One region of the Cupriavidus sp. MP-37 genome, then DNA from elsewhere that is predicted to be linked to it. Evidence: predicted binding sites of a transcription regulator. Region 1 holds the regulator's gene; each other region holds the start of a gene.
The links. The regulator HrcA, encoded in region 1, represses chaperone genes, less so after heat shock. The targets are predictions, from matches to a motif close to TTAGCACTCNNNNNNNNNGAGTGCTAA.
Positions count from the first base shown of each region.

Region 2: a site for HrcA is predicted at 2,047-2,073, ahead of rpoH (RNA polymerase sigma factor RpoH). Genes of this name have one in related genera too.
Region 3: a site for HrcA is predicted at 1,848-1,874, ahead of groES (co-chaperone GroES). Genes of this name have one in related genera too.

Region 1 is NZ_CP085344.1:2,711,088-2,714,362, forward strand. Features, by position in the region: gene hemH (ferrochelatase) at 1-994, opposite strand, end outside; gene hrcA (heat-inducible transcriptional repressor HrcA) at 1,101-2,135, opposite strand; gene LIN44_RS12540 (NAD kinase) at 2,238-3,155, shown strand; gene recN (DNA repair protein RecN) at 3,221-3,275, shown strand, end outside.
Region 2 is NZ_CP085344.1:3,489,191-3,492,465, reverse strand. Features, by position in the region: gene cyoE (heme o synthase) at 1-188, shown strand, start outside; gene LIN44_RS16070 (SCO family protein) at 299-919, shown strand; gene rpoH (RNA polymerase sigma factor RpoH) at 1,036-1,965, opposite strand; gene LIN44_RS16060 (pirin family protein) at 2,310-3,185, shown strand; gene ybiB (DNA-binding protein YbiB) at 3,205-3,275, opposite strand, start outside.
Region 3 is NZ_CP085344.1:3,096,440-3,099,714, reverse strand. Features, by position in the region: gene LIN44_RS14295 (xanthine dehydrogenase family protein molybdopterin-binding subunit) at 1-614, shown strand, start outside; gene LIN44_RS14290 (transcriptional regulator) at 817-1,104, shown strand; gene LIN44_RS14285 (hypothetical protein) at 1,171-1,608, opposite strand; gene groES (co-chaperone GroES) at 1,969-2,259, shown strand; gene groL (chaperonin GroEL) at 2,307-3,275, shown strand, end outside.

The DNA.
Region 1 (3,275 bases):
ACGGCGCGGCATCGTTCATGCACGGAATGAAATGGAAGTCCTTGCCGCCCGCGACCTTGAACTCAGTCTGGCCTTCCATGGCGATTTCTTCCAGCGTTTCAATGCAGTCCGCCGGGAAGCCCGGGCAGAACACGTCCACGCGCCCGGCGCCAACCTTGCCCAGCTCGGCCAGCGTCGGCGCCGTATAGGGCTGCAGCCACTCGGCCTTGCCGAAGCGCGACTGGAACGTCACCTGGTACTGCCCCGGCTGCAGGCCGAGCGCCTCGCCCAGCAGGCGCCCGGTCTTCAGGCACTCGCAGTGGTAGGGATCGCCCAGTTCCAGCGTGCGCCGCGGCACGCCGTGGAACGACAGGATCAGCTTGTCGCCCTGGCCGAAATCCGGCATGCCGTGCCGGCTCCAGTAGGCGCCGACCTGCTGCTGCAGCGCCGAGATATACGCGGGATGGTCATGGAAATGCTTGACCAGCCGCAGCTCCGGCTGGTTGCGCCACTGGCCCAGCACGCGGAACACCTCATCGAAGGCGGTGGCGGTGGTGGTGCCCGAGTATTGCGGATACATCGGCAGCACCAGCACCTGCTCGCAGCCCTGGCGGCGCAGCGCTTCCATCACCGAGGCGATCGAGGGGTTGCCGTAGCGCATCGCGCACGCCACCGTCACGTCGTGGCCGTTCTGGTGCAGCAGCCGCTGCAGCGCGTGCGCCTGGCGCTCGCTGTAGACCAGCAGCGGCGAGCCCGTCATATGGGCCTCGCGCAGCCAGATCGATTCGTACTTGAGCGCCGACGCGCGCGAGCGCAGCGGCAGGATCACGCCATACAGCAGCGGCAGCCACGCCGCGCGCGGGATTTCGACCACGCGCGGGTCGGACAGGAACTGCTTCAGGTAGCGCCCCACCGCCTTGGGCGTGGGGGCATCGGGCGTGCCCAGGTTGACCAGCAGGATCGCCGTGCGCGGCGCCTGGCCGTGCTGGTAGGCCGGTTCGGGAGAAAACGTCATGTCGCTTCCGGATTGGCGCGATGCCGGGATGGGGCGGGCGCGGCGCACCGGCGCCGGGCCCGCGCGGCGGGAATGGAGCCGCCGGCCGGACCGGGACGCCGGACCACTAGTTCTGGCTCAGCGCGCTCGACAGCAGCCGCGCGGTGATGTCGACGATCGGGATCACGCGCTCGTAGGCCATGCGCGTGGGGCCGATCACGCCCAGCGTGCCGACGATCTGCCCGTCGACCTCGTACGGCGCGGTGATGACCGCCATGTCTTCGATCGGCACCAGCCGGCTTTCGCCGCCGATAAAGATCTGCACGCCCTGCGCATGGCTGGACACGTCCAGCAGCTGCAGCAGGCTGGTCTTGTGCTCGAACACGTCGAACAGGCGCCGCAGCTTGTCCATGCTCGAGGCTAGGTCGTCGACTTCGAGCAGCTTGCGCTCGCCGCTGATATAGACGTGGTCGTCGTCCTCGTCCTCGGCGGTGCTGCCGGCCTCGACCGCGGCCTGCATCAACTGCGACATGTCGCGGCGCAGGTCCTGCAGCTCCAGCCGCAGGTGGTTGCGCACGGTGTCGAAGCTCATGCCGGCATAGTGTGAGTTGAAGAAATTGGCCGCCTCGATCAGCTGGGCCGGCGTGTAAGGGAGTTCGGTCTGGATGATGCGGTTCTGCACGTCGCCCTCGGGGCTGACGATGATCAGCAGGATGCGCTTGTCCGACAGCCGCATGAACTCGATCTGCCGGAACGCCTGCGCGCGGCGCGGCGTCATCACCACGCCGGCAAAGTGCGACAGGTTGGACAGCGTGCGCGCGGCCGCGGTGATCATGCGCTGCGGCCCCAGCTGCTGGCCGCCCAGCTGGTCCTGGATCTGCCCGGTCAGCTCGGCCAGGTCGGCGTTGCGCTCGAGCGGCTTGGCCGTCAGCATCGAGTCGACGAACAGCCGGTAGCCGCGCGGCGTCGGGATCCGGCCGGCCGACGTGTGCGGGCTGGAGATAAAACCCATTTCCTCGAGATCGGACATCACATTGCGGATCGTCGCCGGCGACAGGTCCAGCCCCGAGTACTTCGACAGGGTGCGGGAGCCGACCGGCTGGCCTTCGGCAATGTAGCGCTCGATCAGGGTCTTGAGCAGCGTTTTGGAGCGTTCATCCATGATGCCCCGATTTTACGCAAGTTTTGGACCTTCTGGCGGCCCGGCCGGATGGGCCGCCGGCGCCTGCTGACAACCGTCGCGGCGGTATGGTCTAATCCCGGCATGTCCGCCCCAGCCAAAGCCAGCGCCGTGCGCACTCCGTTCAAGACCGTCGCCCTGGTGGGCCGGTACTCCACCGCCGGCATCGAAGGGCCGCTGGAAGAGATCGCCTCCTACATCCTGCGCAACGGCCAGGATGTGGTGTTCGAGCGCGAGACCGCGCTGGCCACCGGGCTGACCGCCTACCCCGCCCTGTCCGCCGAGGAGATCGGCACGCAGGCCGACGTGGCGGTGGTGCTAGGCGGCGACGGCACGCTGCTGGGCCTCGCGCGCCAGCTTGCCGGCTATGACGTGCCGCTGATCGGCGTGAACCATGGGCGGCTCGGTTTCATGACCGATATTGCGCTGGAGGATGCGCACACCGTGCTGCCCGACATGCTCGACGGCCGCTACGAGTCCGAAACCCGGCTGCTGCTGGCCTCGCGCGTGGTGCGCGACGACATGGACATCTTCTCCGCGCTGGCGCTGAACGATGTGGTGGTGAACCGCTCCGGCATTTCCGGCATGGTCGAGCTGGCGGTTTCGGTCGACGGCCACTTCATGTACAACCAGCGTTCCGACGGCCTGATCGTGTCGACCGCCACCGGCTCGACCGCCTACGCGCTGTCGGCCGGAGGGCCGATCCTGCATCCCACGCTGTCGGGCGTGGTGCTGGTGCCGATCGCCCCGCACGCGCTGTCCAACCGGCCGATCGTGCTGCCGCACGACGCCGAGGTCACCATCGAGGTGGCCAGCGCGCGCGACGCCAGCGTCAACTTCGACATGCAGTCGCTGACCTCGCTGCTGCCGGGCGACCGCATCGTGGTGCGGCGCTCGCAGAAGACCATCAACCTGCTGCACCCGGTGGGCTACAACTACTACGCCACGCTGCGCAAGAAGCTGCACTGGCACGAATACCCGTCCGAAGACAACCGCCTCTGAGCGCCATCCAGCCGCCCCTCAGCCCGAGCCGACCGTTCATCGGACCGACCATCCTTCCCGCCACGATGCTGCGCAGCCTGTCCATCCGTGATTTCGTCATCGTCGACACCCTCGACCTCG
Region 2 (3,275 bases), 780 kb from region 1:
GCGGCTACATCTACCTGGCGGCGGCGCTGGCGCTGGGCGCGGGTTTCCTGGCTTACGCCTGGAAGCTGTACCGCAACTATTCGGACGAACTGGCGCAGCGCACTTTCCGCTTCTCGATCCTGTACCTGTCGCTGCTGTTCGCCGCGCTGCTGGTCGACCACTACTTCAAGTTCGTGCCGCAGGTCTGACCTGCCCGGCGGCGCCCCGGCTGCGGCATCTTGCCGCGCCGGCGCGAACGCAGCGGCATGATCGGCGATACTGCATGCTGTTTCCTTCCCATTCCTGACCCGTGCCCCGCATGCCACGCCTCAGCACCGCCTCCAGCCTGTTCGCCGCCTTCCGTCGCTTTTCCCTGCTGGCCGCGCTCGCGCTGGCCGTCGCCGCCTGCGGGCAGCAGAAGGCGTCGTTCCGCAATGTCGACATCACCGGCGCCGCCGACTTCGGCAAGGACTTCTCGCTGACCGACCACACCGGCAAGGTGCGCACCCTGGCCGACTACAAGGGCAAGGCCGTGGTGATGTTCTTCGGCTACACCCACTGCCCGGATGTGTGCCCCACCACCATGGCCGAACTGAAGGCGGTGATGGAAAAGCTGGGGCCGGATGCCGATCGCGTCCAGGTGCTGTTCGTCACGGTCGATCCGGAACGCGATACACAGGCGCTGCTGGCGCAGTACGTGCCCGCCTTCGATCCGCGCTTCGTCGGGCTGCGCCCGGCCGACGAGGCCGCGCTGCAGAAGCTGGCCAAGGACTTCAAGGTGTTCTACGCCAAGGTGCCGGGCAGCTCGCCCAACAACTACACCGTGGATCACTCGGCCGGCAGCTATGTGTTCGATCCGCAGGGCAAGCTGCGGCTGTTCATCCGGCATGGCCAGGGTCCGGAACCCATCGCCCACGACCTGAAACAGCTGTTGTCCTGACGCAGGCGGGGCAAAAGGGTGCGGCATAACGTCGCACAAACGCGTCGCACCAACGCTTCGCGGGCAACAAAAAAGGCCGGTCCATGGACCGGCCTTTTGCATGGTTGCGGCGAGGATCAGGCGAATGCCTGCAGCGCGCCTTTCATCTTCTTCATCGCCGCCGCCTCGATCTGGCGGATGCGCTCGGCCGACACGCCGAACTCGTCGGCCAGCTCATGCAGCGTGGCGCCGCCCGAGCCGTCGTCCTCGACGTTGAGCCAGCGCGCCTCGATGATGCGGCGGCTGCGTTCGTCGAGCTTGCCCAGCGCTTCTTCCAGCCCCTCGACCTGCATGCGGTCGTGGCGCTTGGCTTCCATGACGCGCGTCGGCTCGTTGTGGTTGTCGGCCAGGTAGGCGATGGGGGCGAATTCCTCTTCGCCGTCGTCGACCTGGCCCTCGAGCGCCAGATCGCCGCCCGACAGGCGGGTTTCCATCTCCATCACTTCTTCGGGCTTGACGTTCAGCTCGCGCGCCACGGCCTCGACTTGCTCCGGCGTGAAGGTGTGGCCGCCCTGCTTGTGGCTGCGCAGGTTGAAGAACAGCTTGCGCTGGGCCTTGGTGGTGGCCACCTTGACCATGCGCCAGTTCTTCAGCACGTATTCATGGATTTCGGCCTTGATCCAGTGCATCGCATACGACACCAGCCGCACGCCCTGGTCCGGATCGAAGCGCTTCACTGCCTTCATCAGGCCGATATTGCCTTCCTGGATCAGGTCGGCATGGGGCAGGCCGTAGCCCAGGTACTGGCGGGCGATCGACACGACCAGGCGCAGGTGCGACATCACCAGGCGGCGGGCGGCGTCGACGGAATCATGGTCGCGCAGCTCGCGGGCGAGGCGTTGTTCTTCCTCCGCGGTCAGCAGCGGAATACGGTGGACAGCCTGGATATAGCTGTCGAGGTTGCCCACGGTCGCCGGAAAGGCCAGCGCAAAGCTGCCCGTGTTCCGGGGCACCGTCGGCAGACGGTTGTTCGTCAGGGTTTGGTCGGCAGACAAGACTGCGTTCACTCAATGGCTCCTTTCGGGTCCGGCGGTTTGGTTGCCGGTGCGCCGCGGCTCCCTTGGGGATCGGCGGCACTGCAACACATCTTAGCACTCTGGCCGGGTGAGTGCTAATTGGAGTTCCGGTGGCTCCGATAGTTCCCGGGTATTGCTCCGCCTGATCGGATAGCCAGGAGGATCATAAAGAGACGGCAACGATACCCCTGTCACCGCGCACTGGTAATTAGAGCGAAGCATGGCATCGGGGTTCTGCCCGCCGCTGCAATGCTCTGTTCCAGCACCGGCTACACTCGACCGGCGGGCGGCGCAGTGGCATGCTTGCGAGCCTCTCTTATCGGATCGGAGGAGTTATGTCTGCTATCGAACACTTGCTCAAGCCGCATGTGCGCGACCTGGGCGATTTCACCGTGCGCCGGCTGCTGCCGGCCGCGGCGACCCAGACCGTCGGGCCGTTTATCTTCTTCGACCATATGGGACCGGTGCAGCTGCCGCCGGGGCAGGGCGCCGATGTGCGGCCGCATCCCCATATCGGGCTGGCCACGGTGACGTATCTGTTCGAGGGCGAGATCATCCATCGCGACAGCCTGGGCAGCGACCAGGCGATCCGTCCGGGCGACGTCAACTGGATGACTGCCGGCCACGGTATCGTGCACTCGGAGCGTTCGCCCGCGCATGTGCGCCCAGAGGGCGCGCGCCTGCATGGCATCCAGACTTGGGTGGCGCTGCCGCAGCAGCATGAGGGCGCCGAACCATCGTTTTTCCACCACCCCGCCGCCACGCTGCCGCGCATCGAGCGGCCGGGGCTGCGCATGGTGGTGATCGCCGGCGATGCCTTTGGCCTGACCTCGCCGGTCAAGGTCTTCAGCCGCACCCTGTACGTGGCGATCGAGCTGGACGCGGGCGCCAGCGTGGAGATCCCCGCCGAGCACGCCGAGCGCGGCATCTATCCGGTCGACGGCGCGGTCGCGCTCGACGGCGAGCCGCTGCCGGCCGAGCACATGGTGGTGCTGACGCCGGGCCAGCCGGCGACGCTGACGGCCACGGCGCCGTCGCGAGTGATGCTGCTGGGCGGCGACCCGACCGACGGGCACCGCTTTATCTACTGGAACTTCGTTGCCAGCAGCAAGGTGGCGATCGAGGCTGCGGCCCAGCGCTGGGAGGACGATCAGTTCCCGCACGTGCCCGGCGAGACCGAGCGCATTCCGCTGCCTCCGCGCAAGCCCTGAGGGGTATCCCGGGGCCGGCTCAGACCGGGCTCGCCCAGGTGACGCGCGTGCCCTGGCGCAGGCATTCGCGGATGGCCTCGACCTGGATGG
Region 3 (3,275 bases), 390 kb from region 1:
CGGTCGGCAATACGCATACCGCCTTCGTCAAGGAAACGCTGGCTGACGAGATGGCTGCCGCCGCCAGGCAGGACCCGGTGGCGTTCCGCCTGGCGCGGCTCGACGAGAACAAGCACGCGCGCCATCGCGCCGCGCTGCAGCTGGCGGTGGAGAAGTCCGGCTACGGCAAGCGCAAGCTGCCCAAGGGGCATGCCTGGGGCGTGGCGGTGCATGAGTCGTTCAGCACCGTGGTGGCCTATGTGGTCGACGTGTCGCTGGTAAAGGGCGAGCCGCGCGTGCACCGCGTCACCGCCGGCGTGCATGCCAACCGCGTGGTCAATCCGTTGTCGGCCGAGGCCCAGATCCAGGGCGCCTGCGTGTTCGGGCTGGCCATGACCCGCCCGGGGTTTGCCATCGAGATCGAGAACGGCGCGGTGAAGAACAGCAACTTCCCCGACTATCCGCCGCCGCGCATCACCGACGCGCCGGTGGTGGACGTGTTCTTCGTGCCGTCGCAGGACAACCCCACCGGGCTGGGCGAACCCGGCGTGCCGCCGATCGCGCCGGCGGTGGCCAATGCGCTGTTCACGCTGACCGGCAAGCGCCAGCGGCAATTGCCGTTTGTGCTGGCCTGAGCGCGGCCGGGCGGCACTGGCGCTGTTGTAATCGCGCCAGTGCCCGCCCGGCCGTGGCAGCACCCTATTGCCTTTGCGGGGCGAGCCGCGTAGAACGGGGAAAACCGCGTGCGCCAGGCGCGTGGCAAGAATGACCCCGCATCGCCCCGACGCCGCATGACCGCCCGGCCCGGGAGCCGTGCCCGGAGACCGAGGTGTGATCATGGAGACCCAGGAAAGTACGCTGACGCTGGCGCTGATGACCGAACCCGCGCGCATCCGCATCTGCCGCGCGCTGCTTGAGGCAGGCGAGGCCGGGCTGCCGGCCACCGACCTGGCGCAGGTGGCGCGGCTGAGCCTGGGGCGTGCCGGCCATGTGTTCTCTGAGCTGGTGCAGGCCGACGTGCTGGCGCTGTCGATCCAGGAGCGGCGGGTCTGCTACGTGCTGAAGGCGCGGCGCGCCGTCACCGAAGCGCTGGGCTATATCGACGCCAGCGGACTGGCCGACTGACACGGCAAAACGGGCCCCGCGGGGCCCGTTTGCATTGGCGCGGCGGCGCTCACCGCGACCGCTGCATCACTGCTTCGGCGCAGTCATTTCCTGGCGCGCGGCGGCATCCGCTGCCTTGTTCTCGACCTTGCGTTCCTGCCTGGCAGCGCCGACTTCATCCTTGTACTCGCCCTTGGCGGCCTTTTTCTTCGCCTTGTATTCGGCGGCGGCCTGCCGGCGTGCCTCGCGGCGCTCGACCAGCGGGTCCTTCGGCGGCTGGATCTGGGTCACACCGGGAGCGACGCCCTGACCGCCGGCGGGGCTGGCCGCGGTGGCCGGCACGGCAGGCGTTGCGGGGGTTGCGGGCATGCCCTGCGCGGCAGGGCTTGCCGGCGTGGCCGGGGTGGCGGGCGTGGCGGGCGTGGTGGTGGTCTGGGCGATGGCGGCGGCACAGCTGAGGCCTGCCAGGCCTGCCGCAATCACGCTGGCGATTCGGGTATGGCGAGCGGGTTGTTTCGGATCCATGGAATACCTCCAGGGTTAGGGTCGGAAGCGCCGGCCTGGCAGGCGCGGCGCCACGTATGCCGCACCGGCCTGCCTGGCAGGCCACGCGGCGACAAGGCCAGTCTAGGCAGCGGGTTGGCTTCGCGCTGTCGGGCATGCGCCGATCAGAGGTCGGCCTTGTTCCTACAAGTGCCCCGCTCACCCGGGGGAAAACCCGTATCCGGCACCTGTCTTGAAATGCCCCCACCCCGTCCCTATAATTAGCACTCGTCAGGGGGGAGTGCTAACAGCCCTCTGCGACACCTGAACATTTCTGACGGCCGTCGCCTCGGTAGCCGGCCGATTTGTGATCAAAAACTCACTTTGTATCTAGGAGTCCGTATGAATCTGCGTCCTCTGCACGACCGCGTGATCGTGAAGCGTCTGGACAACGAAACCAAGACCGCGTCCGGTATCGTGATTCCCGACAACGCTGCCGAGAAGCCCGATCAAGGCGAAGTGCTGGCAATCGGTCCCGGCAAGAAGGATGACAAGGGCAACAACATCGCCCTGGACGTCAAGGTCGGCGATCGCGTGCTGTTCGGCAAGTATGCCGGCCAGGGCGTGAAGGTGGATGGCCAGGAACTGCTGGTCATGCGCGAAGAAGACATCATGGCCGTGGTCAACAAGTAATCCGTTACTTGTAGCCCCACCCGTACAGATTTCAGGAGATTCAGAACATGGCAGCAAAAGACGTAGTGTTCGGCGACGCCGCACGTGCCAAGATGGTCGAAGGCGTGAACATCCTCGCCAACGCAGTCAAGGTGACCCTGGGCCCGAAGGGCCGCAACGTGGTGCTGGAGCGCAGCTTCGGCGGCCCGACCGTGACCAAGGACGGCGTGTCCGTGGCCAAGGAAATCGAGCTGAAGGACAAGCTGCAGAACATGGGCGCCCAGATGGTCAAGGAAGTGGCTTCCAAGACCAGCGACAACGCCGGTGACGGTACCACCACCGCAACCGTGCTGGCCCAGTCGATCGTGCGCGAAGGCATGAAGTACGTTGCCGCCGGCATGAACCCGATGGACCTGAAGCGCGGCATCGACAAGGCTGTCGGCGCGGCCGTGGAAGAGCTGAAGAAGATCAGCAAGCCCACCACCACCAGCAAGGAAATCGCCCAGGTTGGCGCGATCTCGGCCAACAGCGACGCCTCGATCGGCGAGCGCATCGCCGAAGCCATGGACAAGGTCGGCAAGGAAGGCGTGATCACCGTCGAAGACGGCAAGTCGCTGGCCGACGAGCTGGAAGTCGTGGAAGGCATGCAGTTCGACCGCGGCTACCTGTCGCCGTACTTCATCAACAACCCGGAAAAGCAAGTTGTCCAGCTGGACAACCCGTTCGTGCTGCTGTTCGACAAGAAGATCAGCAACATCCGCGACCTGCTGCCGGTGCTGGAGCAAGTGGCCAAGGCCGGCCGCCCGCTGCTGATCATCGCTGAAGACGTCGAGGGCGAAGCCCTGGCAACGCTGGTGGTCAACAACATCCGTGGCATCCTGAAGACCGCCGCCGTCAAGGCCCCGGGCTTCGGCGACCGCCGCAAGGCCATGCTGGAAGACATCGCCATCCTGACCGGCGGCACCGTCATCGCCGAAGAAGTCGGCCTGACGCTGGAAAAGGCCACGCTGCAGGACCTGGGCCAGGCCAAGCGCATC